Regions from separate parts of the Kurthia sp. YJT4 genome, predicted to be linked through region 2. Evidence: predicted binding sites of a transcription regulator. Region 2 holds the regulator's gene; the other holds the start of a gene.
The links. Region 2 encodes LexA, which represses DNA repair genes until DNA is damaged. Its sites were predicted from a motif close to CGAACATATGTTCG; they were not measured.
Positions count from the first base shown of each region.

Region 1: the regulator LexA is predicted to act here: its motif matches at 5,340-5,353, upstream of parE (DNA topoisomerase IV subunit B).

Region 1 is NZ_CP126689.1:1,466,968-1,479,898, reverse strand. Features, by position in the region: gene QN089_RS07195 (aldo/keto reductase) at 1-44, opposite strand, end outside; gene QN089_RS07190 (hypothetical protein) at 202-792, opposite strand; gene parC (DNA topoisomerase IV subunit A) at 905-3,340, opposite strand; gene parE (DNA topoisomerase IV subunit B) at 3,341-5,320, opposite strand; gene plsY (glycerol-3-phosphate 1-O-acyltransferase PlsY) at 5,674-6,276, shown strand; gene QN089_RS07170 (HesB/YadR/YfhF family protein) at 6,300-6,590, shown strand; gene QN089_RS07165 (acyl-CoA thioesterase) at 6,920-7,348, opposite strand; gene acnA (aconitate hydratase AcnA) at 7,451-10,156, opposite strand; gene QN089_RS07155 (thiol-disulfide oxidoreductase DCC family protein) at 10,301-10,693, opposite strand; gene QN089_RS07150 (hypothetical protein) at 10,835-11,374, opposite strand; gene QN089_RS07145 (FusB/FusC family EF-G-binding protein) at 11,444-12,079, opposite strand; gene QN089_RS07140 (CD3324 family protein) at 12,145-12,423, opposite strand; gene QN089_RS07135 (LutC/YkgG family protein) at 12,659-12,931, opposite strand, start outside.
Region 2 is NZ_CP126689.1:904,501-917,431, forward strand. Features, by position in the region: gene QN089_RS04300 (bifunctional metallophosphatase/5'-nucleotidase) at 1-1,259, opposite strand, end outside; gene lexA (transcriptional repressor LexA) at 1,566-2,213, opposite strand; gene yneA (cell division suppressor protein YneA) at 2,374-2,676, shown strand; gene QN089_RS04315 (YneB family resolvase-like protein) at 2,676-3,335, shown strand; gene QN089_RS04320 (DUF896 domain-containing protein) at 3,476-3,712, shown strand; gene tkt (transketolase) at 3,872-5,869, shown strand; gene QN089_RS04330 (YneF family protein) at 6,061-6,300, shown strand; gene QN089_RS04335 (alpha/beta hydrolase) at 6,362-7,348, opposite strand; gene QN089_RS04340 (YqkE family protein) at 7,469-7,717, shown strand; gene QN089_RS04345 (aldo/keto reductase) at 7,848-8,750, opposite strand; gene QN089_RS04350 (NUDIX domain-containing protein) at 8,827-9,381, shown strand; gene fur (ferric iron uptake transcriptional regulator) at 9,580-10,047, shown strand; gene xerD (site-specific tyrosine recombinase XerD) at 10,165-11,070, shown strand; gene deoB (phosphopentomutase) at 11,194-12,390, shown strand; gene QN089_RS04370 (thymidine phosphorylase) at 12,407-12,931, shown strand, end outside.

The sequences.
Region 1 (12,931 bases), 560 kb from region 2:
GGCATGTGTACACCATTTAATAATTTGTACTTTTCGTTAAACATCGTTCAATCTCCTTTTTGGTCGTCATTTTGAAAAGCATAACGAATAATGAATACGATACAACTAAAAATAAACAAATTTGAAGGTAATACCCATAGCTTATTATACGATAAGTCTTTATTTTCTGAAAATATAATGACTTTTACAAAAAATCTTTATTTATGTGAAATATAACGCTCTCACATCTGTATTTCCAAGTGACTGCCACTTAATTTGTTGGAAGGCATATTGGAAGCCAGCAGGCAAGTAATACTTCTGTTCGACTTGTTGCATACTTTCAGGTGTTTGATTGTATTGTTCATATAGTGCATGCTCTGAACCATCGCCTAATACATGCGCAGCATATAACTTGGCAATCGGCTGTAGCTCTGGCTTCTCCTGCCATGTAGCAGGACGATCTAGTAAACTATGTGCGATATGATTGATTGCATTTAGATGTACATAAAGCATACCTGCAACATCATGTGGCAATGTTTTACGAACTTCACTTGGTAAACGTTTTAATGCTTGTAGCGCTTGTTCATCTTCATTTTGTAATAAGATTTGATCCATATGTAGCGTTAAGTGTGTCGCTGCCAAATGAAAACGAAGTGCAATCTCTCCGTCACCTTTTAAATAATAAATTTTCGCAATCGAATGTAATAGCCCTGCACTAATGCCCTGTTCTCGCTGATGGAGTTGATAATACTGTAATGCCTCATCAAATTGCTTTTTCTTTTTCGCTTGCATCGCTTGCTCTATTCTATTCATAAACTCCACTCCTCTATTTGTTCAGTATACTACGCTTTTAAATGAACGACATACTTCTTCACATAATCGACAAAAAAGGAACCGTAATTTATTCTACGGTTCCTTTTGATTTCTATTCTGTTTCTTCAGGTGGTTGTACTGTAATGCGTACAATCGCACCGTCTGTTGCGGTATTCACTGCGGGTGAACCGTTTGATAGACGATCCGCATGGCGATATTGATCGGTTGAGATGACTTCGACAATCTCTTTTTCCGTCGCAATTTCTACCGTTGTACCACGTGCGACACGTAGCACGGCTTCAATACGATGTGGATTTGTTTTTAGTTCTCGTAGTGTTTGAAGACCGCGTTTTGCACGTCCTGTCGGTTCGTATTCCTTAATCGACATCTTCTTCACTGAACCGCGTGTTGTAATGATGAGAACATCGCCTGCATCTTCTGGCGATACAATCGTTGTTGCGGCAATATAATCATCGTCTTTTAGATTAATTGCTTTAATACCTGCTGTTCGTACACTTGTTGGTGGCACTTCCTCTAGTGGGAAGCGTACAGCAAAACTCATATACGTTGTTAAGATGACATCTTGGTCCTCTGCTACGACATCTGCAAATTGTAATTCATCATCTTTTTTCAGATTTACTGCTTTGAATGGCTTATTATAACGTGTGACAAAGTACTCTTTTAAAAGTGTTCGCTTAATTTGACCATATTTTGAAACCGTCACAACATATAATGGTGCTTCGAAATCTTCGACACCCACTACTCGGATAATGCGTTCTTCTGCATCTGTCACATTGACCAAGCTTGAAATATGTTGCCCTAAGTCTTTCCAACGAATATCTGGTAACTCGTGAATCGGTTGGAAAATATAATGTCCTTTGTTTGTGAAAAGAAGCACATGTTGTTGCGTATTCAATTGTTGTTTAAAGACAATTTCATCCGATTCCTTCATTGCAAAACCTTCGCCGTTTGAAGATTTATATGAACGTAGACTCGTACGCTTCACATAGCCATCTTTCGTCACCGAAACGATGACATCTTCTGATGGAATTAATACATCCATGTTCAGTTTAATCTCTGCAATTTCTTCTTGAATAAGTGAACGACGATCTTCTTTAAAACGTTTACGAATATCAAGTAATTCTTTTTTCAAGACAGCCACAAGTGTTTTTTCATCTTGTAAAATGCCTTCTAATTCCGCAATGGTCGCATTCAATGTCGCTTCTTCTTCACGTAATTCCGTAATATCGGTATTCGTTAAACGATACAGTTGCAGCGATACAATTGCTTCTGCTTGTACTTCTGTAAAGTCGAATTTCGTCTCTAAATTGTTTTTTGCATCTTTTTTATCTTTTGATGCACGAATCGCTTGAATAACTTCGTCTAAAATCGATAGTGCCTTCATCAGACCTTCTACAATATGTAGACGCGCATGTGCTTTTCGTAAATCAAATTGGCTACGTTTCGTAATAATCTCTTTTTGGTGCTTGATATACGCATCTAACATCATCGGTAATGTCATCATCGTTGGACGACGGTCATGAATCGCAATCATGTTAAAGTTATAGGCTACTTGTAAATCCGTATTTTTAAAAAGATATTGTAAAATCGGTTCTGCTGGAATGTCACGACGCATCTCGATAACGATTCGCAAACCTTGACGATCCGATTCATCACGTACTTCTGCAATACCTTCTAAGCGCTTATCGACACGTAACTCATCTATTTTTTTCACAAGATTGGCTTTATTTACGTCGTATGGAATTTCATCAACGACAATTTGCTCTTTTGAACCTTTTAATGTTTCAATGCGTGTTTTGGCGCGTACAACAATTTTACCGCGACCTGTTTCATACGCTTTTTTAATCCCTGCCACACCTTGAATAATCCCACCTGTTGGGAAGTCAGGACCTGAAATAACTTTCATTAGTTCATCTACTGTGGCATTTTGATTTTTCAATCGCATGAGTACTGCATCGATCACTTCATGCAGTGCATGCGGTGGAATATCTGTCGCATAACCTGCCGAAATCCCTGTCGAACCGTTCACTAATAAGTTTGGGAAGCGCGCAGGTAATACAGTTGGCTCCATATCTTGGTCATCAAAGTTTGGAATGAAATCAACCGTCTCTTTTTGAAGATCGCGTAACATTTCACCTGCAATACTTGATAAACGTGCTTCTGTATAACGCATCGCAGCAGGTGAGTCCCCGTCTAACGAACCGTTATTCCCGTGCATCTCAACGAGTGGATGACGTGATTTCCAATCTTGTGATAGACGAACCATCGCTTCATACACTGAAATATCGCCATGTGGGTGATAATTTGCAATTACATTCCCTACTGTTTTAGCAGATTTACGGAATGGCTTATCATGCGTGTTATGATCCATAAACATCGCATATAAAATACGACGTTGTACAGGCTTCAATCCGTCACGAGCATCTGGTAATGCACGATCTTGAATAATATATTTACTATAACGACCAAATCGGTCACCAATAACCTCTTCTAAAGGCAGATCTTGAAATTGCTCTTTCTCTGTCATTTACAGATCCCCCTGCTCTTCATTTTTCTCGATAAATTCACTTTCTAAAATGTTGTCATCTTCTTCTAATCCGAAGTCAACATGTGTTTCAATCCAATTACGACGTGGCTCTACTTTATCGCCCATTAACGTCGCAACACCGCGCTCTGCACGTTCTAAATCGTTAATTTTCACACGAATTAATGTACGTGTTTCAGGATTCATCGTCGTATCCCATAACTGGTCAGCATTCATCTCACCAAGACCTTTATAGCGTTGTAAAACATAGCCTTTTCCGACTTTTTGAATTGCTTGATTTAATTCACGTTCTGTCCATGCATATTCAATGACTTCTTTACGTCCTGTACCTTTAGATACTTTATAAAGCGGTGGTAGAGCGATATAGACCTTCCCTGCTTCCACAAGTGGTCGCATGTAACGGAAGAAGAATGTTAATAATAATACTTGGATGTGCGCACCATCTGTATCGGCATCGGTCATAATGATGACTTTATCATACGCTGCATCTTCTACATTAAAGTCTGCACCAACACCCGCACCAACTGCATGAATGATCGTCGCAATTTCTTCGTTCTTCATAATGTCTTGTAATTTTGCTTTTTCAGTATTAATGACTTTACCGCGAAGTGGCAAAATCGCTTGGAATGAGCGGTCGCGCCCTTGTTTTGCTGAGCCACCCGCTGAATCTCCTTCGACTAAATACAGTTCATTTTTCGCCGCATTTTTTGATTGTGCTGGCGTTAACTTACCTGATAATAGGGTCGATTGCTTTTTATTCTTTTTGCCATTACGTGCATCTTCTCTCGCCTTACGTGCTGCTTCACGTACTTGTTGTGCGCGAATCGCTTTACGCACAAGCGATGTACTAAGCTCTGCATTTTCTTCTAGCATGTACATTAATTGTGTCGAGACGACTTGATCAACTGCACTACGCGCTTCGCTTGTACCTAGTTTTCCTTTTGTTTGTCCTTCAAACTGTAGTAAGCCTTCTGGGATTCGAACGGAAACAATCGCAGCTAGTCCTTCACGAATATCCGAGCCTTCTAGGTTCTTATCTTTTTCTTTTAATAAGCCTACTTTACGTGCATATTCGTTAAAAGCGCGCGTTAAAGCAGCTTTCGCACCTGTTTCGTGTGTACCACCATCACGTGTACGCACATTATTTACGAAAGATAGAATGGTTTCTGAATAACCGTCATTGTATTGGAACGCAAACTCCACTTCAATTTGGTCTTGTGTACCTTCTACATATTTGACTGGGTGTAGCACATCTTTTTCATCATTTAAATAGGCTACGAATGCTTCAATCCCGTTCTCATAATGATACACTTCATGTTTTTCTGTATTTTCATCAATTAATTCGATTTTTAACCCTTTTAATAAGAAAGCCGATTCACGTAATCGTTCTGCTAATGTATCGAAATTATATTTTGTAACGGAGAAAATCGTTGGATCCGGCTTAAAATGAACCAGTGTTCCTGTCTCTTTCGTTTTGCCTAGCTGTTCTAGCGTCGTGACAGGCGTTCCACCGTTTTCAAAACGCATTTGATACTTAGTACCTTCTCGGTAAATTGTTACTTCTAAAAACGACGACAGCGCGTTTACAACGGATGAACCTACACCATGTAGTCCTCCTGAAGTTTTGTAGCCACCTTGACCGAATTTACCACCTGCATGAAGTACAGTAAAGATAACCTCTGGTGTAGGCTTCCCTGTTTTGTGCATACCTGTAGGCATACCTCGACCGAAGTCGCGTACGCTGATGGATTGATCTTCATGTAGTGTGACGATAATGTGGTTACCGAAGCCTGCTAGCGCTTCATCAACTGCGTTATCGACGATTTCGTAAACGAGATGATGTAAACCTCTACTATCCGTCGACCCTATGTACATCCCTGGTCTTTTTCTTACTGCTTCAAGACCTTCAAGTACTTGAATATCATCTTCATTATAAGACGATAGTGTATTATTTTTCGTCAAAAAAAATCCTCTCCTAACACGAACATCTGTTTCGCTTTATTTAAGTCTAGTATGAACTTAGCGTTTCTGTCAACAGCATACAGGCTATATATCAGGCTTGATTATACACTAAATCATTGAATTTACAAATATAGCTAGCTACTGTTCAACGTTTTTTTACATAGCCTTCTTATTATAAGAGTAAATTTTGCTTTGTGGCAAACAGTTACTGTATTTTTATTGCGAAATAAACGATTTCAGCATAAACTGAAAACACCTACATTGTCTTATTGTTCCAAAAGCGTAAGCATGATAAAATATTATGACAATATATTAGTACCTGTAACTAAGAGAAAAAGAAGGAGCATTCAGATATGAATACCGCAATCGTCATTATTCTAGCCTATTTAATTGGCTCCATCCCATCTGGTCTATGGATTGGTCAACTGTTCTATAAAACGGACATTCGACAACATGGTAGTGGGAATCTAGGTGCTACAAACACATTTCGCGTACTCGGTAAAAAAGCCGGTGCTGTTGTCACAGTCATGGATATCTTAAAAGGAACGCTCGCTACGTTATTACCCACGTTTGCGATTCTTTCAAACAGTCATGTTCATCCGCTTGTAGCTGGTGTCATCGCTGTTGTCGGTCATATGTTCCCAATCTTCGCGAAATTCCGCGGAGGTAAAGCTGTCGCAACATCTGCGGGTGTGCTACTTGGTTATCACTGGCCCATCTTCGTTATTTTATTAATTGCTTTCTTACTTTGTTTAAAAGCATTTAAAATGGTGAGTCTTGCTTCGATGTTCGCCGCAGTCGTTGCATTCATTTATGGATTAACGTATGCTGTACTCGACCAAGAATATTTACTATTCGCTGTTGTCACAGCTCTTGCAACATTCGTTATTTATCGTCATCGCGCAAACATAAAACGTATCAAAGAGGGTACAGAACCTAAAGTAACGTGGATTTAAAATCAAAAGGAGTGTGCATGTATATGGAAATTTTGATTACAGATGAAGCAATCAAGTGGTTTCAAAAAGAGATGGACTTAGAGCCAGGCGCACATATTCGCTTCTTTGCTCGCTATGGTGGCTCAAATCCCTTCCATGAAGGTTATTCCATCGGCATGAATACAGATACACCGATTGACGCTGCTGTTGTCACTGAACAAGGCGGTTACCGCTTCTTCATCGAAACAGATGATCTCTGGTTCTTTGACGGACATGATTTTAAAGTAAAAGTCGACAATGACTTAGACGAACTATTATACGAATATGTTGACTAGAAGAATGGGTGCATACCCATTCTTTTTTGTTTGGGATTGGGACATTCGCTACTTGGTTCGGGACATTCACTCGTCCAAACGGGACATTCGAGGGCGAAAACGGGTCACTCGCCCGAACAACCTAAGTTGCTCCCTTTTTGTACTTTCTTCAAGGCTTTTGAGTAATCAAAAGGACTTCAATTGACTAGGATAGTGTGAATTCGAACATTCGACCCGCATTTTGGGACATTCGATGAAGTGTTTGGGTCACTCTCAGCTTGATTCGGGACATTCGAGGGCGAAAACGGGTCACTCACCCTACTACTTCATATAAAAAAACCAGAATGCGTTCATTCTGGTTTTTCTTCTGCGATTTCTAAGTAGCGTTCGTACCATACTGGGTCAATTTTCATCATAGAAATTGGGCGGAAAGAGTCTTTTTTAACAATGATATGTTCTGTTGTTGCTGTTGCAGCAACTGTTCCGTCTTCATGGAGTATCTCGTAACCGTAGACTGTACGTAAACGGTCCTGTGTTTTTACCCATGTGCGAATTTTAGCAGGCTTACCATAGCGCAGTGCAGCCTTGTAGGAAATGTTTACGTTCATAACAGGTGAAACATAGCCTGCGTCCTCTAACTCTGTTACAGAGAAGCCTAGGTCCTTAATTAGCTGTGTTCTGCCCATCTCTAGCCAGATGACATAGTTTGCGTGGTAGACAACACCCATTTGATCCGTTTCTGCGTAACGAATTTCAATCTCTTTTTCACTTATATACATGCTTTCTTCACCTCATGTAATAGTATATCAAAAAAATGGTTACGTTGTCGGCATAAAAAAAGACCTACCCGTTAAGGTAGGTCTTTTCTCGGTTACGCAACATTATTTTGCAAGTTTGTTACGTAATACCATTTGTAGGATACCACCGTTACGGTAGTAATCTACTTCAACTTCTGAATCGAAGCGAGCTAGAGCTTGGAATTCTTTCACAGTACCGTCAGCTGCAGTAGCAGTTACAGTTAACATATCTTTTGGTTTTACACCTTCAGCGATATTTACTGAGAAGATTTCTTCACCAGTTAAGCCAAGTGTTTCAGCTGATTCGCCTGGAGCGAATTGAAGCGGAAGAACACCCATCATAACTAGGTTAGAACGGTGAATACGTTCGTATGATTCAGCGATAACTGTTTTAACACCTAAAAGGTTTGTACCTTTAGCTGCCCAGTCACGTGAAGAACCCATACCGTAGTCTTTACCAGCTAATACTACTAAGCCAGTGTTGTTTTCAGCGTATTTCATTGCTGCATCGTAAATGTACTCAACTTCACCTGTTGGCCAGTAAGTAGTGAAACCACCTTCTGTACCTGGAGCGATTTGGTTACGGATACGGATGTTAGCGAATGTACCACGCATCATTACTTCGTGGTTACCACGACGAGAACCGTAAGAGTTGAAGTTACGAGGTTCTACACCGTTTGCACGTAAGTATTGACCTGCTGGTGTTTCTTTACCAATTGCACCTGCTGGTGAAATGTGGTCAGTTGTGATTGAGTCACCAAACTTAGCTAAAACGCGTAAACCTTCAAGAGCAGAGATATCCTCTGGAGAAGCTGATAAGTTTTGGAAGAATGGTGGGTTTTGGATGTAAGTTGATTTCTCATCAAATGTGTAAAGAGTTGATGTAGAAGTTTCAATTGCATTCCAAGTTTCATTTGCATTGAATACAGTTTCATATTCTTTTTGGAATAATTCACGTGTAACAACTTTAGATAATACATCGTTGATTTCATCAGTTGATGGCCAGATGTCATCGAAGAATACGTCGTTGCCATCTTTATCTTTACCGAATGAATCTTTACGAAGGTCAACATCTACAGTACCTGCTAATGCGTAAGCAACAACAAGTGGTGGTGATGCTAAGTAGTTCGCTTTTACAAGTGGGTGAACACGGCCTTCGAAGTTACGGTTACCAGAAAGTACAGAAGTTACGAATAAATCGTTTGATTGGATCGCTTCTTCGATTTCTGGAAGTAAAGGACCTGAGTTACCGATACATGTTGTACAACCGTAACCTACAGTGTTGAAACCGATTTGGTCAAGGTATGATTGTAAACCTGAATCTTCTAAGTAACCAGTTACAACTTTTGAACCTGGTGCTAAAGAAGTTTTAACCCATTTAGGAACAGTTAAGCCTTTTTCAACCGCTTTTTTCGCAACAAGACCTGCAGCGATTAAAACGTATGGGTTAGATGTATTTGTACATGAAGTGATTGCAGCGATTCCTACAGCGCCTGCTGGAATTTCTACATCGCCTTCAGCAAATTTAGCTGTTGCTGTTTTAGAGAACTCATCTTCAGTTAAACCGAAGCCTTGTACGCCAGATGGAGCAACTACTGCTTCATGGTAACGAGATTTCATTTCAGTTAATGGAATTAAATCTTGTGGACGTTTTGGACCAGAAAGGTTTGGTTCAATTTGTGCAAGATCGATTTCCACTACGTCAGTGTAATCTGGCTCTAAGTTTGCATCGAAGAACATATCGTTCGCTTTTAAGTAAGCTTCAACTACTGAAATGTGCTCTTCTTCACGGCCTGTTAAGCGCATGTAGTTAAGAGATTCTTCATCAATTGCGAAGAAACCACAAGTAGCACCGTATTCAGGAGCCATGTTTGAAATTGTAGCACGGTCAGCTAATGGAAGTGCTGGTACGCCAGGTCCGAAGAACTCAACGAATTTACCAACAACGCCTTTTTTACGTAACTCTTGCGTTACTTTAAGCGCTAAGTCTGTAGCTGTTGTACCTGATGGAAGTGTACCAGTAAGTTTTACACCGATAACTTCAGGAATTGGGAAGTAAGAAGGTTGTCCAAGCATACCTGCTTCTGCTTCGATACCACCAACGCCCCATCCAAGTACGCCGATACCGTTGATCATTGTAGTATGAGAGTCAGTACCTACTACTGAATCTGGGAATGCTTCGAATGAACCGTCTTCGTTCTTGTTCACGTGTACAACTGGTGCTAAGTACTCTAAGTTAACTTGGTGTACGATACCTGTTGCTGGTGGTACAGCACGGAAGTTATCGTATGCAGTTTGAGCCCATTTTAGGAAGTTGTAACGTTCTGCGTTACGTTCGAATTCTAGATCCATGTTCGCTTGTAATGCTTGAGCATTACCGTATTTGTCTACTTGTACTGAGTGGTCAATTACAAGGTCAACTGGGATTGCTGGGTTGATTTCGTTACCGTCGCCACCCATGTCGTTCATTGCTGTACGTAGAGAAGTTAAGTCAACTACTACTGGTACACCAGTGAAATCTTGTAATACTACGCGAGATGGTTTGAAAGGTACTTCAGCGTTTGCATCTGATCCTTTACCCCATTTTGCTAAGTTATCTACGTGATCTTCTTTGATTACGTATCCGTCATATTGACGTAAAACTGATTCTAATAAAATTCTGATTGAATAAGGAAGGCGTTTGATGTTTGCTACGCCAGCTTCTTCAATTGCACCTAAACGGTAGAAGTTGTAAGTCTTGCCGTTTACTTCGAATGAAGAGCGACTGTTATGCAAGTTAGTGTTTGCCATTTGTTCGGTTCCCCCTCTAATTTAACTAATATAAAAAGGCTTTTTCATGAGCCACTTTTCTCCAACACCAATGATATAAGATGCCTGCACATAAGTAAATAACATTAAAATTATACTTTATGATAAGCAAAAGTTATGACCTTATCATTCGATAAAGCGCATTCGTTCCTCTTTTGTTAGGATTCGACATTTTTTGCTTACTGGTGATAATTTTTGTCTATTTTGTGCAACAAGTTGATAAAGTGTATCGCGGACACTTTTCGGTATAAATTGCCCTATTTTCGCCAAAGAATAAGGAAAAGAAAGTGTTGACGCTACTTTAATCACAGCATCTGATTGTGTAAAAATGCGTTGATTGTCTAAAACAACCACTGAATTTAAATCTTTTGTCAGCGCTTCTGGCAAATGTTTTTTAGCGAAATTGCTTTGCAAGGAAGCAAAATAAAAGGTAGGTAGTTTTTCATGTTCTAAAACGAGCTGTACCGACCACTGACAAAAACCACAGGTTCCGTCGTAAAAAAGAATGGGTTGATTCATTATATCAAAGCCTCTTTTCTGGTTGGAGACAGATTTGCCTCACTATTCTTATTATGGAATTCTTTATATGCTGTTGTCAATTTTTATCCATATAAAAAAGAAACCTCATCGCTGAGATTTCATTTTCTTCTATTTTAAGTATTATGAGCGCAAGAATGTCTCGCTCGATATGTTTGCTGTTGAATGATTTACGCATGTAGCAATCGTATGCAGTGTAATCTTTTCAAAAGCTGCTAAACTCTCTTCTAATGCTGTCGCTGTAAATGGAATCAGTTGTCCTTGTACATAGACTTGAATTAAGGCGCGCGGTGTTTCAAATAAAATCGTATCTCCATGAACATGAATGATTTTAAACCCATAGTGATGCATGCCATCGCCATCAACTAAAATGCTACGACGAAAGGCTTCTTCCTCTTCTTGGTCATCTGCTACGATTTTTTCCACCATATAATTCGGTTGTGTTTCACTACCACCATTACGTAAAAACCAAATTTCTGCATTGATAATATTATCACCTAGCATGTATTGGTGGTTAATATAATCTAAAAAGTCAGCCAATTTAACATTCGGAGCTAAATTTTTCATGCGATAACCATTTCCAAGCTCAAGTATATTATCCGCTTCATTTAATATTAACTTATCCGCATTATAGCGTGTTTTGCCAAAAGTAATTTTCAACATCTTCTATTACATCCTCCATTAACTTACGAATCACACTATATTATACACCGTTTGGAAATTAAAAGTGGCTTATTTTTTTAAAACTTCTTCCATATAATCATGCAATTTCGTCAAATCTGTTAGATGTGCATTACATACTTCACTATCTTTACAGATTAAATGACTAATCGTTTTATAATAGTCGGGGTTTTTCGGATCGCGTGCGTGCGTCTTCGCTGTGAAATAGACCACCTCATTCGTACATCCACAAAACGCACAAATATTCTTTTGATGCTTATCGATAAAATGTCCTGCAATCGCACATAGTTCACCCGCTATTTCTGCCACAATAACTTTTTGATGTGAACGTACATCATCAAAACCTAAATAACTACGCTTTGTATTCGCAGCTAATTCTTCTGGCACTTTTAACTTCTTATACTTCGGTAGTAATTTTTTTAGTTCAGCAAGTGTCACAACCGGAAAATCAAGTTCACACGCTTTGATTTGTTCGAGGTACATCTCGTTATTTTCATAACGTGTAAAATCAATTAGTTGGCGCTGTTCTTCTGTTAATTGTATAAATTGTGCTTCAATTTTAAAGTGGGCTTCTTCCGTCAATGCACGCATTACACTTTTCGGTAAATGTTTTTGCTGACCGTCTATAATCTGTTTCATCTGTTTTTCAATGAAGATCACTTGATCATGTCGAATAAATGGTTCCATTTTGACTCCCTCATTTCTATAGTCAAAGTATAAAACGTAACCGACCTAATGACGAGTGGGTAAAATCATTTGAATGATTTTTTCCCTTTTTGATAAATAATTTTTCGAATCGTTTCAACCGATAGATAGTACTGTTGCGCCAATTGTTCCTTTGTGGCACCTTGCGCATACGCTTTACAAATAGCTTCATTTCGTTCATATAACGCTTTTCGGCTACCACTCTTTTCTCCCCAGCGCTTCGGCTCATCTTTTCTCGGAATATAGAGTGTTTGCCCTTGTACATATTGTTGAATTTCTTTCATTAATTTCTCTGGTAAAATTTCTTTTGCGTTTTGATAACTCATGCTTTTTGCTCCTTATATTGTCATCTCTAAGGGCAAAACCATTCATTAAAAACACAAAGCTTGCGATGTGGAATTATTCACCCCATGCAAAGAATCGCACTTTTAAGAAAGGCTTTGCATGAGTTTTTGAAATAATCGATGAAGAAATCATCTAACAAGCACCTCCTTTTCGTCTTTATTATCGTAACGCAAAAAGAAAAATCCCTCCATTATAAATAGAGAGATTTTTTAATTTTTACTGATCTGATACGACAATATAAGTTGCGTAAATCGGACCATGTACACCTACGACTAAGTCCATTTCGATATCAGCTGAGTTACTTGGACCTGATACGAAATCAACAGCTGCAGGTAATGTTTTGCCCGCTTCCACGAATTCACGTTCCATTTCTTGTACAGCCTGTGTGATACGAGGACGAAGTGTACTCTTTTTAACAATCGCAATGAAAGCGTTCGGTAATAACCCAACTGCCTTCCCCTGTCCTTCTGCTGAATATAAAACAACCGT
Region 2 (12,931 bases):
CCTACAGGTGAGCCACCTAGTGGGTAGGCTACACGTTCACGTGAGATTTTTGCTGCATTCATATTTGCGATTGGTTGGTCCATCACTTTCCCAACAATACCTTTTGCTTCTTGAATAATACCATTTACTTTTTTAGATACTTTATTTTTCATAATTGTTGTTTCTGTTTGTGTGTAGTTATATTTAATTTTAGCTGCTGGTGTCTTCATAAAGTCTTTTGTTTTTGAACTTAGTGTACCTGTTACAACTGAATAAGCAGATGCATAGTTATAGGCTTCAACTACACGAACACCTTTGTACGTTCCGTTAGCATAGCCATGATTATGACCAGCAAAAACAACATCAATTGAGTTCGATGGATCAAGTTTGTTTGCTGTTTTTAACATATCAATTACATCGCCTGTTAAACGTGAATTTTCTTGTGTTTCAATAGAAGAATTTGCTTCTTTATCGACTTCGACAGACGAGTGAGCGACAACGGCGATTGCTTTTACGCCTTGTTTACGTAATTCTTTTGTATATTTTGCAACAGCTTGACCAGGGTCCACTACATCAATATCTTTTGTATGTTGTGCTAAAACGACTTCTTTAATACGTGGTGTTACAATGCCGATGAAGCCGACTTTTACACCGCCGATTGTTTTAACTGTATAAGGTTTGAAGCCTTTAACTAATTTTTTTGTCTTTTTATCAACTACATTTGCTGAAAGAATCTCCATTTTAGAAGTTGTTTGTTTATAATCTTTTACGAATTCATAGTTTTGTGTTACACCTTTGATGGGTTTTTTACCTTTCCAAATACGTTGGAATTCGTCTAAACCTTCATCGAATTCATGGTTTCCAAGTGCCCCAATCGAGAAATTCATTGCATTTAAAATATTCATTGTTGGTTCATCTTGTAAAAGACTTGAGATAGCAGGAGAGCCACCTACTGTATCACCAGCATGAATTGAAAGTGAATTAGAAGTTGTTGATTTCAACTTATTTGCTTTTGCAAAAGCAGCTTTTTCTTGCTCAAAGTTATACGCTAAAGAAGCCATCCCACCGACTGGCGTACCTACACTATCTTTTTTGTTATTCCCGTCAATATAACCATGTAAGTCGTTCATACTTAAAAGTTGTACAGGGATTTTTTTCTCTACTACTTTTTTACTTGTTGTTTTAGCTGTTGCATTGATTCCTGCACCGAAAGAAAATGGTACGGCAGTTAGTAATGCAGCAACGCTTAATGAAGTAATAATCTTCGATTTAAACATCATTTCGCCACCCCTTAAAATAGAATTGTTTCCTCTTAAATATAAGAATTACATCCTGAAATAGCAATATATTATTGAATTATTCTATTTAACAGAAAATAAAGATTATTTAGATATTGTCATAAAAATACAATAAGTATAAATTGAAAATAATCTAAAAGTAATAAGTCAGACATTAGACGTTAGTCATTTGAACATCTACTAGCAAGTGATTAATTAAGAAGTCTATAGTAAAAAAATAAATTTAGACAAAATAAAAAAACTAGTAATGAATGTGGAAAAACACATCCTTTACTAGTTGAAATGTATTTAAAATGAATGAATATTTCTGTATAGCCCGACTACTTTACCTAAAATCGATACATTTTGAACAATAATTGGTTCCATTGAAGAATTCTCAGGTTGCAAACGGAAATAGCCGTCTTCTTTATAGAAACGTTTTACCGTTGCTTCGTCGTCTTCAGTCATTGCCACAACGATCTCACCGTTATTTGCAGAAGACTGTTGTTTCACAATGACATAGTCACCATCTAGAATACCTGCTTCAATCATCGACTCACCCATAATTTCTAGCATAAAAATATGGTCATCAGATGTACCATATGTATGTGGAATTGGGAAGTACTCTTCAATATTTTCAATTGCTGTGATGGGCATACCTGCTGTTACTTTACCAAGAAGTGGAACATGCATCACACCTTGTTTTGTAGCCGTAGTCGATTCAAAAGGATTTAAAATTTCAATTGCACGAGGTTTCGTTTTATCACGACGGATATAACCCTTACTTTCTAAACGTTCTAAATGCCCATGTACAGTTGAACTAGAAGCTAATCCAACAGCCAATCCAATCTCACGCACAGAAGGCGGATAACCCTTACTTTGTACTTCATCTTTAATAAAATTTAAAATCGCTTCTTGACGCTTTGAAAGTTTTGTTTTTTTCAATGCAGTATTCACAACCTTCACCTCAACTTCCTACTATATTTTGTATTTTGAGTATAACATCGTAGAAAATCAAATGCAAACAATTGTTCTGAAAAAACCGTTGACAAAAACAAGTGTTCGAGTTTATGATGAGAACAAACATTCTAGTAAAAAGTTGGAAGGGGAAATTCAGATGAAGTGGATCAAAAATAATGTGATGGTGATTTGTTTTTCGGTAGTTGTATTATTGTTTGTTGGTAATGTTGTGCGTGATACAATAGCGAAGACGCATGTAACTGAAATTCGAATTACAGAAGGTGATACATTATGGTCTTTAGCTCAAAAATATAGCGGAGATATGAAACCACAAAAATGGATGAACCAAGTTATTAATGAAAACAATTTAGTTGATGGGCAAATTATGGCGGGAGAGAAATTAACCGTACCGATTACCAATCATGAATTACAACAAATAGAATTAGCGAGTGATCAATAATGAAATCAAAAAAAGCTGTGGCTTACTGTCGCGTAAGTACAGAAAAAGAAACACAAGACCAGTCTTTAGAGAGACAAAGAATTGAATTAACTGCCTATGCTAAAGAAAAAGGGTACACATTAGATTGTATTTTTGAAGACCGCCATAGTGGTTATGATATTGAGCGTGAAGGATTATTAGAATTGTTAGATTTCTTAAAACAATATCCGCAATCTGCTCTATTTATTCAAGATGAGACACGTATTGGACGTGGGAATGGTCGAATGGCTGTTTTACATCTTTTACAAAAATACGATACAACGATTTATTCTATGTCATCAGATGGTGAAATGAAATTAAACGATATGGATTCGATGTTACTGGAGATTTTAGCAATTGTAGAGGAGTACCAACGCAAAATACATAATGCAAAAATCAAACGAGGGATGCGTCGTGCTGTTGAAAATGGCTATCGTCCAGAATTAAATATTAGTAATCGTGGTAATCCAGAAGGACGCGAAAGAATTGATGTGCCACTTGACCAGATTGTTGCATTAAGAAAAAAAGGGCTTACTTATGAAGAAATAGCTGCTACGTTAAAGATTGCCGGTTTTCATGTGAGTAAAGCAACTGTGCATCGTCGTTATACAGAGTATGTGCAAGAACAACAAAATCAATAGAATTTTTTCTTTAAAATGTCTTTTTAAGTCTTTAAATCATTATTTTTAAGCTTTTTTCAGGATTTTTGAGCTGAATACTTGCTAAATTGCTGTATTTTTCATACCTTTAATGTAGTGACTAGGTCGAAAGGATGAAAATTATGCTATCAAAAGAAAAACTAGCGCGTATTAGTGAATTATCAAAAAAGAAAAAAGCAGGTACATTAACTGTTGAAGAAGCAAAAGAACAGACGACACTGCGCCAAGAATATTTAGACACATTCCGTAAAACAATGCGTAATACAATCGAAAACGTTCGTATTTTCGATCCAAATGGTGAAGAAGTAACGCCAGATAAAATTCGTGAAAAGCAAAAAACAAACGGACGTCTAAATTAACAAGTAAAAACGCACACAATTATGACGAAAATCCACAATTGTGTGCGTTTTTTCATGGATAATCGTCTAACGTCAATTATAACCATTGTTTTATAGTCGATTCTTGACTAAACTAGAGATAGTAATACATTTTGTATAGAAGAAAGGATGTCAACTTTAATGACGCAACAAGCAGATCAGTTAGCAATTAATGCGATTCGTACTTTATCAATTGATGCAATTGAAAAAGCAAATTCAGGACACCCAGGTTTACCAATGGGCGCAGCACCAATGGCGTACACGCTATGGACAAAACAACTACAACATAATCCTCAAAATCCATCATGGTTCAACCGTGATCGTTTTATCCTTTCAGCGGGTCATGGCTCAATGCTTTTATATAGCCTACTTCACTTAGGTGGTTACGGCTTACCAATGGAAGAAATTAAAAACTTCCGTCAATGGGGTTCTTTGACACCAGGTCACCCTGAATTTGGACATACAGTCGGTGTAGAAGCTACTACAGGTCCATTAGGTCAAGGTATTTCAATGGCAGTAGGTATGGCAATGGCTGAATCTCATTTGGCAGCAGTATATAACAAACCAGAACACAATATTATCGATCACTATACATACGTGTTATGTGGTGATGGTGATTTAATGGAAGGTGTTTCTGCCGAAGCCGCGTCATTAGCAGGTCATCTACAATTAGAAAAATTAATCGTATTATACGATAGTAACGATATTTCATTAGATGGTGATTTAAACAAATCATTCTCAGATGATACAGCTGCACGTTATAAATCATATGGTTGGAACTACTTATTAGTAGAAGACGGTACAGATGTGGCAGCAATCAATCAAGCAATCGAAAATGCAAAAACATCAAATAAACCAACATTAATTGAGATTAAAACAATTATTGGTCATGGTTCACCGAATAAATCGGGTAAATCAGATTCTCACGGTGCACCATTAGGTACAGAAGAAGTTGCATTAACAAAAGCGAATTACGACTGGACATATGAGCCATTCGAAATTCCAGAAGAAGTATATGAAACATTCAAGGAAGCAGCTGAAACACATGGTGTAAAAGCAGAAGCAGCTTGGAATGATGCGTTTGCAGCATATAAAGTAGAATTCCCAGAATTAGCAGCTCAATTAGAGAAAGCAATCAAAGGTGAATTCCCTGAAAACTTCGATGCAGAATTCCCAGTATATGAAGCAGGTAAATCAGTTGCGACACGTTCATCTTCTGGTGATATGATTAATGCAATTGCTAAAACTGTTCCTTCATTCTTCGGTGGTAGTGCCGATTTAGCTGGTTCAAACAAAACAACAATCAAAGGTGCTGGTGATTTCTCAGCACATGACCGCGCTGGTCGTAACATTTGGTTTGGTGTACGTGAATTTGCAATGGGCGCAGCATTAAACGGTATGGCACTTCATGGTGGATTGAACGTCTTCGGTGGTACGTTCTTCGTATTCTCTGATTATGTACGTCCAGCAGTTCGTCTGTCTGCATTAATGGGATTACCTGTAACATATGTATTCACACATGACTCAGTAGCTGTTGGTGAAGATGGTCCAACACACGAACCAATCGAGCATTTAGCCGCTTTACGTGCAATGCCGAATTTATCAGTAATTCGTCCAGCAGATGCAAATGAATCAGTAGCAGCTTGGAAGTTAGCATTAACTTCTAAAAACCGTCCAACTGCACTTGTTTTATCACGTCAAAACCTACCTGTTCTTGATGTAGATCAAACTGTATTACATGCAGGTGTTGAAAAAGGTGCTTACGTTGTAGCGAAAGCTTCAAAAGAAGTAGCAGATGCATTATTAATCGCAACAGGTTCAGAAGTGCAACTAGCAGTAGCTGCAAAAGAAGTATTAGCAAAAGAAGGTATTGAAGTATCTGTTATCTCAATGCCTGATACAGCACGCTTTGATGAGCAAGATGCTGCATACAAAGAATCTGTATTACCAAAAGCAGTAACAAAACGACTTGCAATCGAAATGGCTTCATCATTCGGTTGGCATAAATATACTGGTTTCGAAGGTGATGTTCTTGCAATCGATACATTCGGCGCAAGTGCACCTGGAGATACAGTGATTGAAAAATACGGTTTCACAGTTGAAAATGTTGTTGCGAAAGTGAAAGCATTATTTAATTAATCCGTACACAATAAAATCCCGAAATGTTTGACGTTTCGGGGTTTTTTTATTCAACAAACGATTTCTCATATGTAGCATAATTAATTAATTTTTCATGAAATCTACGACAAATGTAGATAGGCTATGTTTTTTATTGTATAATCCTTCATGGAGAGTATTATCTCGTATGTGAAAATAGAGGAGGAACACAAGTGAGTACAGGTCTTGCCATTACATTCATCATCCTTGCGTTAATCGTTGGTCTTGTGGGTGGATTTTTCATCGCACGCCAATACATGATGAAGTATTTAAAAGAAAACCCGCCAATCAACGAAGATATGCTTCGTATGATGATGACTCAAATGGGACGCAAACCATCTGAGAAACAGGTTCGCCAAGTGATGAGCCAAATGAGTAAAGCAACAGATAAAATGGATAAAAAGAAGAAATAATTTATTCGTTAAGATAAACCAAAAAAGTGAGGTCTCATTAGTAGGTCTCACTTTTTGTATGTTATGCAGGTTGAATAATACGTGTGCGACGTTTCTTCTGTGGGAATTGATAATCTTGTGGTAAATAACTAATATGAAAGTCTACTAAAAATTTAATAATTTCTTTTTCATAATCAAAAGGTTGTTCATTAAATGATTGCGCATGCTCACCTTTTTCGAATAACACAAGTCGTGTATTTTCAGGTTTTGCCGCATGTAACGCTTCTGACATTGTATGTGGAATATACGTATCTTCTAAACTATGAATATATAAAATCGGTTTTGAAATCTTTTGAACAACTTCAATCGGTGCGACTTCACGCAGTGTATAACCATCACGTTTTTGAATAAAGAAGTCAGCTAATTTTACCGCGTAAGCAGTTTTAATCGGTGTATCGCGCATGAGTACATGGTGGAGTTGTTTTTCAAATGTTGAGAATGCGCAATCTGCAATAATAAAATCAAATAATGTATCATCTAATCCACCATATTGAAGAGTTGTAGCAGCACCCATTGATTCACCTTGAATTCCTAACAGCGCATCATGTGTCATCTGTGAACGAACAGCTTCTACAACAGCTTGTAAATCATACTTTTCATAAAAGCCATAACTTGTCGTTTTGCCATCTGTTTTTCCGTGGCGCCGTTGATCGTAAACAATAATATTATAACCGAGACGAGCAAATACTTGTGCGTATTTTAAGGAATTGATATGTGTTTCAGTTACTCCGTGTAAAATAATGATTGTATTAAGACTTGTCGTACTCTGAATCTTATGGCATGTAATGGGGTAACCATTTGGTGATTGTACAATGAAACTTTCTTTAGCTACATGTGTAAACCAGTCTTCATCAAGCCGATTGGATTGTACTTCGCGATTCCAGATAAACTGCTCATCTTTTTGTTTCATATACATAACACGATTGGAAATGGTATAGCCAAGGGCAGCGATGGAAGCGCTCGCAGCACTTGCAACTACAGAAGCAAGTAAAGGCCATTTCTTTTTCAAATTCATCACCTCATGTTCATCATAATTAAATATGTTAAAAAAATCCATAGCCATTTCAAAACCTTACAAATGATTTACTTTCTGCTAAAATAAATATAAATCAAATACGAGGTGACAGAAATGGCGAAAAAGAAAAAACAAATGACTCAACCGAAGTCGACTTCAGATGACGGATTGACATTAAAAGATCAATTAAATGCAGATGTCTTAAGTCAATTAAAGTTAGCGAAACAAAGCTTAGTTGCACAAGAAAAAGAACAAGAAGAAGAGCGTCGTGCAAAAGCGCTATTTGAGAAAAAACAACGCGAGAAAAATATGAGTTTTGAAGAATTGTTAGAACAATACGGCGATCAAGGTTCAAAATTTTAATCGTACATTTTTAAAACAGACACTATCAGTGCAATTCCCATAAATAAGAGAATCTAAACAAAAAACTGAAGCCGCGACACAGCGCGATTTCAGTTTTTTTTAATCTTTATATATTTTTTCAGCCATACATTTATTTCATACGATGTTCTTCGTATCGATTTGCTTTTGTCATGTTCATCCATTGTTCTAAAACATCCTGTGAAGCAGGATGATGATAAGCGTCGATAATTTCATATAATTGTGGCAAACTGCTAACACCTAAAACTGTACTCGCAATGACATCTTGTTTTAAATTATAGCCAATGGCACCGTTTAACATATAATCTGTAGATTGTTCAAGTTGTTTGAGTGTATGTGCTAATTCTTCTTTTGAATAGTCTAGAAAACCATTGTCTGTCATTCGTTGTTCCCATTCATTTGTTAAAAGACCTTTCGCAATTGTACCACGTGAAATAACCGATATACGTCGTTCTTTCATCCACTCAAACCATTCCTCAGGACGACGGTCTAATGCGCTATATTGCATCATGATAGCGCTTGGACGACCCATTGTTGCCATTTGTTCAATAACATTTGGGCGAATAGAAGAAATACCATATTGACGAATAACGCCTTCACGTTTTAAATCCTCAAATGCTTCTGCAATTTCTTCGAAGTTATCTTCTAATGTTCCACCATGTAGCTGATATAAATCGATATAGTCTGTACCTAAACGGACGAGGCTTTTCTTAACGGCCTCCATGATATATTTTTTTGACGCATCCCAATGCCAGCTGTCACCAGAAGCATCCCATACGTTTCCGACCTTTGTTGAAATGATAACATCTTGGCGTTTTTTACGTAAAATATCTCCTACAATAATTTCGTTACGTCCATGATTATATAAGTCTGCTGTATCAAAAAAGTTAATGCCAGCGTCTACTGCTGCGTCAATGATATTACGCGCCTCTTGTAATTCCATCGGTAGTGACATGCAACCTAAACTTAATTCTGACACGCGTAAATCACTTGGACCTAAGTTTCTATACTCCATATATAACGCCTCCTCATACTTAATGGTACAATGTAAGTGGAAAAATAATCAATCTTAAAAGCATGGAGTGAATAAGATGAACAAAAAATTTGAAGAAGTAACGATTTCATCTGAAACAATTTATGAAGGACGCATTATTGATGTAAAAAAAGATCAAGTACGTCTGCCAAATGGAAAAAATGGAACGCGCGAATTAGTGAAACATCCTGGAGCAGTAGGTATTATTCCAATTACAGCAGATGGTCGTTTAATTGTTGTTGAACAATATCGCAAGCCTTTAGAGCGTAGTATTGTTGAAATTCCAGCTGGTAAACTAGAGCCGGGTGAAGAACCAGCCATAACAGCAGTTCGAGAATTAGAAGAAGAAACTGGGTATGGCGCGCATGACTTTACGTATCTTCAAACGATTGCAACATCACCAGGCTTTGCAGATGAAGTCATTCACCTTTATATTGCAAAAGACTTATATAAAATCGAGCAACCGGCAAGTCCAGATGAAGATGAATTTGTTGAATTAATGGAGATTTCTTTAGAAGAAGCAGAAGAAATGATGCAAGATGGTCGAATTTATGATGCGAAAACAGTCATTGCTGTGATGTGGATGCGTCAAAATATGTCGGTAAACAAATAAATTTGTATAGATGAAGTAAAAAAGGTTTTCTTTTTGAGAAAATATGTTTATCATAGTTGCTGTGAACAATATTCTCAATTGACTTGTTATTTAATAATAATTATTATAAAAAGATAGTCATTCCATTTAAATTCCACTATTTGTTGTCAATCAAACATGGGTTTTGGTATAATGTGAATAGTTTAGGAGGGCGTCACTATGGAAAGCCGTATAGATCGAATAAAGAAGCAATTGCATGGTGCGAGCTATAAACTGACGCCACAACGTGAGGCGACAGTGCGCGTACTACTAGAGAACGAAGAAGATCATCTGAGTGCTGAAGATGTCTATTTATTAGTAAAAGAAAAAGCGCCAGAGATTGGTTTAGCAACAGTGTATCGTACACTAGAGTTGTTAACAGAATTAAAAATTGTCGATAAAATTAATTTTGGTGATGGTGTATCACGCTACGATTTACGCCAAGAAGGTGCTGCACATTTCCACCACCATCTTGTATGTATCGAGTGTGGTGCAGTCGATGAAATCCAAGAAGATTTATTAGAAGATGTGGAAGCAATTGTTGAAAAGCGTTGGAATTTCCAAGTGAAAGACCACCGTTTAACATTCCACGGGATTTGCTGGCGTTGTTCAAGTAAAAAAGATCAATCACCAAATGACCAAAACTAGAAGGGTTGTCCCTAAAGTTTAAAAAGCAGCTTAAATCAATTACTTGATTCTAAACTGCGCGCTTAAACTGATGTGGACAGCCTTTTTTCTATCTTGAATAGAGAAGGAGAGAAAACGATGAATCCAGAAGTACGAGATGCAGTAGAAGAATACATACACTTTTTACGTGTAGAGAGACAACTTGCGCAGAATACATTAACATCGTATGACAAAGATATTCGGGCATATGTCCATTCGATTTTTGAAAAGCAACAATTAGCAACTTTTGATGAAATTGAGCGGTATCATATTTTACAACATTTAAAAGTACTGCAAGAAGGCGGGAAAACAGCGCGTACGATTTCACGACATATTTCATCTATTCGTTCATTCCATCAGTTTTTATTGCGTGAAAAACGCTGTCAACAAGACCCGACAGTTCATTTGGAGATGCCGAAATTAGAACAGAAGTTACCACAGATTCTATCAATTGAAGAAGTCGACAGATTGATGGAAGCGCCGAATACACAAAAGCCAGCGGGTAAAAGAGACCGCGCAATGTTAGAGCTTTTATACGCTACAGGTATGCGCATAAGTGAATGTATTGAGTTGAATGTAGAAGATGTCCATCTTTCTATGGGGTTCATTCGTGTATTTGGCAAGGGAGGAAAGGAACGTATTATTCCACTTGGACGAGCAGCGATTGAAACATGTACGGTTTACATTAATCAAGCTAGACGTGAATTAGAAAGTACAAAAGGACGAAGTGAAGCGTTATTTTTGAATCAGAGAGGGAACAGATTAACAAGGCAGGGCGTATGGAAATTGTTAAAAGGCTATGCACAAAAAGCACATATTCAGCATGAATTAACACCACATATTTTACGACATTCATTTGCGACTCATCTAATTGAGAATGGCGCAGATTTGCGTGCTGTACAAGAATTATTAGGTCATGCGGATATTTCAACAACACAAATTTATACGCATGTCAGTAAAACACGTCTATCTGATGTCTATAAACAATACCATCCGCGTGCATAAATTTTAAAATGTCAGATGTCTGACGTTTATTTTTCTAAAAAATTTGTTAAAATAAAGAAGAACAATCAACGACTGACTTTTTTCGGGAATCAGTAATGAAATCGATTGTAGGAGGAACTAAAAATGAAACCATTTAAACGTATACATTTAATTGTGATGGACTCAGTAGGTATTGGTGAGGCACCAGATGCAGCTGCTTTTAACGATGTAGGTGCAGATACACTTGGACATATTGCAGAGGAAATGAACGGGCTGAATATGCCACATATGGAGAGCTTAGGCTATTCAAATATTCGTCGTATGATTGACTTAGAGCCACTTAAAGGCATTCAAGAAGTTGAAAAACCAAAAGCTTACTATGGTCGCATGCAAGAAGCCTCTGTAGGAAAAGATACAATGACAGGTCACTGGGAGATTATGGGTTTAAATATCGACAAACCTTTTAAAGTTTATCCAGAAGGCTTCCCACAAGAATTATTAGATGAGTTAGAAGAAAAAACAGGTCGTAAAGTATTATGTAATCAACCATACAGTGGTACAGCAGTTATTGAGGACTTTGGTAAAGAACATATGGAGACGGGCGCTCTGATTGTTTATACATCAGCAGATCCAGTATTACAAATTGCAGCACATGAAGATATTGTGCCGCTAGAAGAACTATATAAAATTTGTGAAATTGCACGTGAGATTACAAAACGCCCTGAGTACTTAGTCGGTCGTGTCATTGCGCGTCCATTCGTAGGCGAGCCAGGAAACTTTACACGTACTGCAAATCGTCACGACTATGCCCTAACACCATTCGGTCGTACAGTAATGAATGAGATGAAGGATGCGGGGCTTGATGTCATCGCGATCGGTAAAATCTCAGATATTTATAACGGTGAAGGTGTAACGGAAGCGATTCGTACGAAAAGTAATATGGACGGAATGGATCAATTAGTCAATGTCATGAAACGTGATTTCCACGGACTATCATTCGTCAACTTAGTAGATTTTGATGCAAACTTTGGTCACCGTCGTGACCCACAAGGTTATGGTGAAGCACTAGAAGCGTTTGATGCGCGCTTACCAGAAGTATTTGAAAATATGCATGAAGATGATTTACTACTAATTACAGCAGACCACGGGAATGATCCAACATTTGAAGGAACAGACCATACGCGTGAATATGTGCCTTTAATTGCGTACTCACCACGCTTTAAAGAAGGTAAAGCGCTTGACCACATGCAAACTTTTGCAAGTCTTGGTGCGACAGTTGCAGATAATTTTGATGTGAAGTTACCAGAGTACGGTGAAAGTTTCTTATCCCAATTGAAATAAGGAAGGACAGACGTATATGCATATTTTAGATGTCATTGAAAAAAAGAAAAACAATCAACCTTTAACAAAAGAAGATATTCAATTTTTTATTGATGGTTATGTCAATGATACAATTGAAGATTATCAAGCATCTGCTTTACTAATGGCAATTCGTATCAATGGATTAGATTTTGAGGAAACATTAGCATTAACGAATGCGATGCTACATTCAGGTGACATTATTGATCTATCTGCTATTAATGGTTATAAAGTCGATAAACATTCAACAGGTGGCGTTGGCGATAAAGTGACACTAATTGTTGCGCCGATTGTTGCCGCATTAGGTGTGAAAGTAGCGAAGTTATCAGGTCGTGGTCTTGGTATTACGGGTGGCACACTTGATAAATTAGAAGCGATTGATGGTGTAAGGATTGATTTAACAGAAGAACAATTCTTAAATCAAGTGAATGAGATTGGTTTTGCGTTAGCAGGACAAACACAAAACTTAGTACCAGCAGACAAAAAGCTCTATGCATTACGTGATGTGACAGGTACAGTCGAT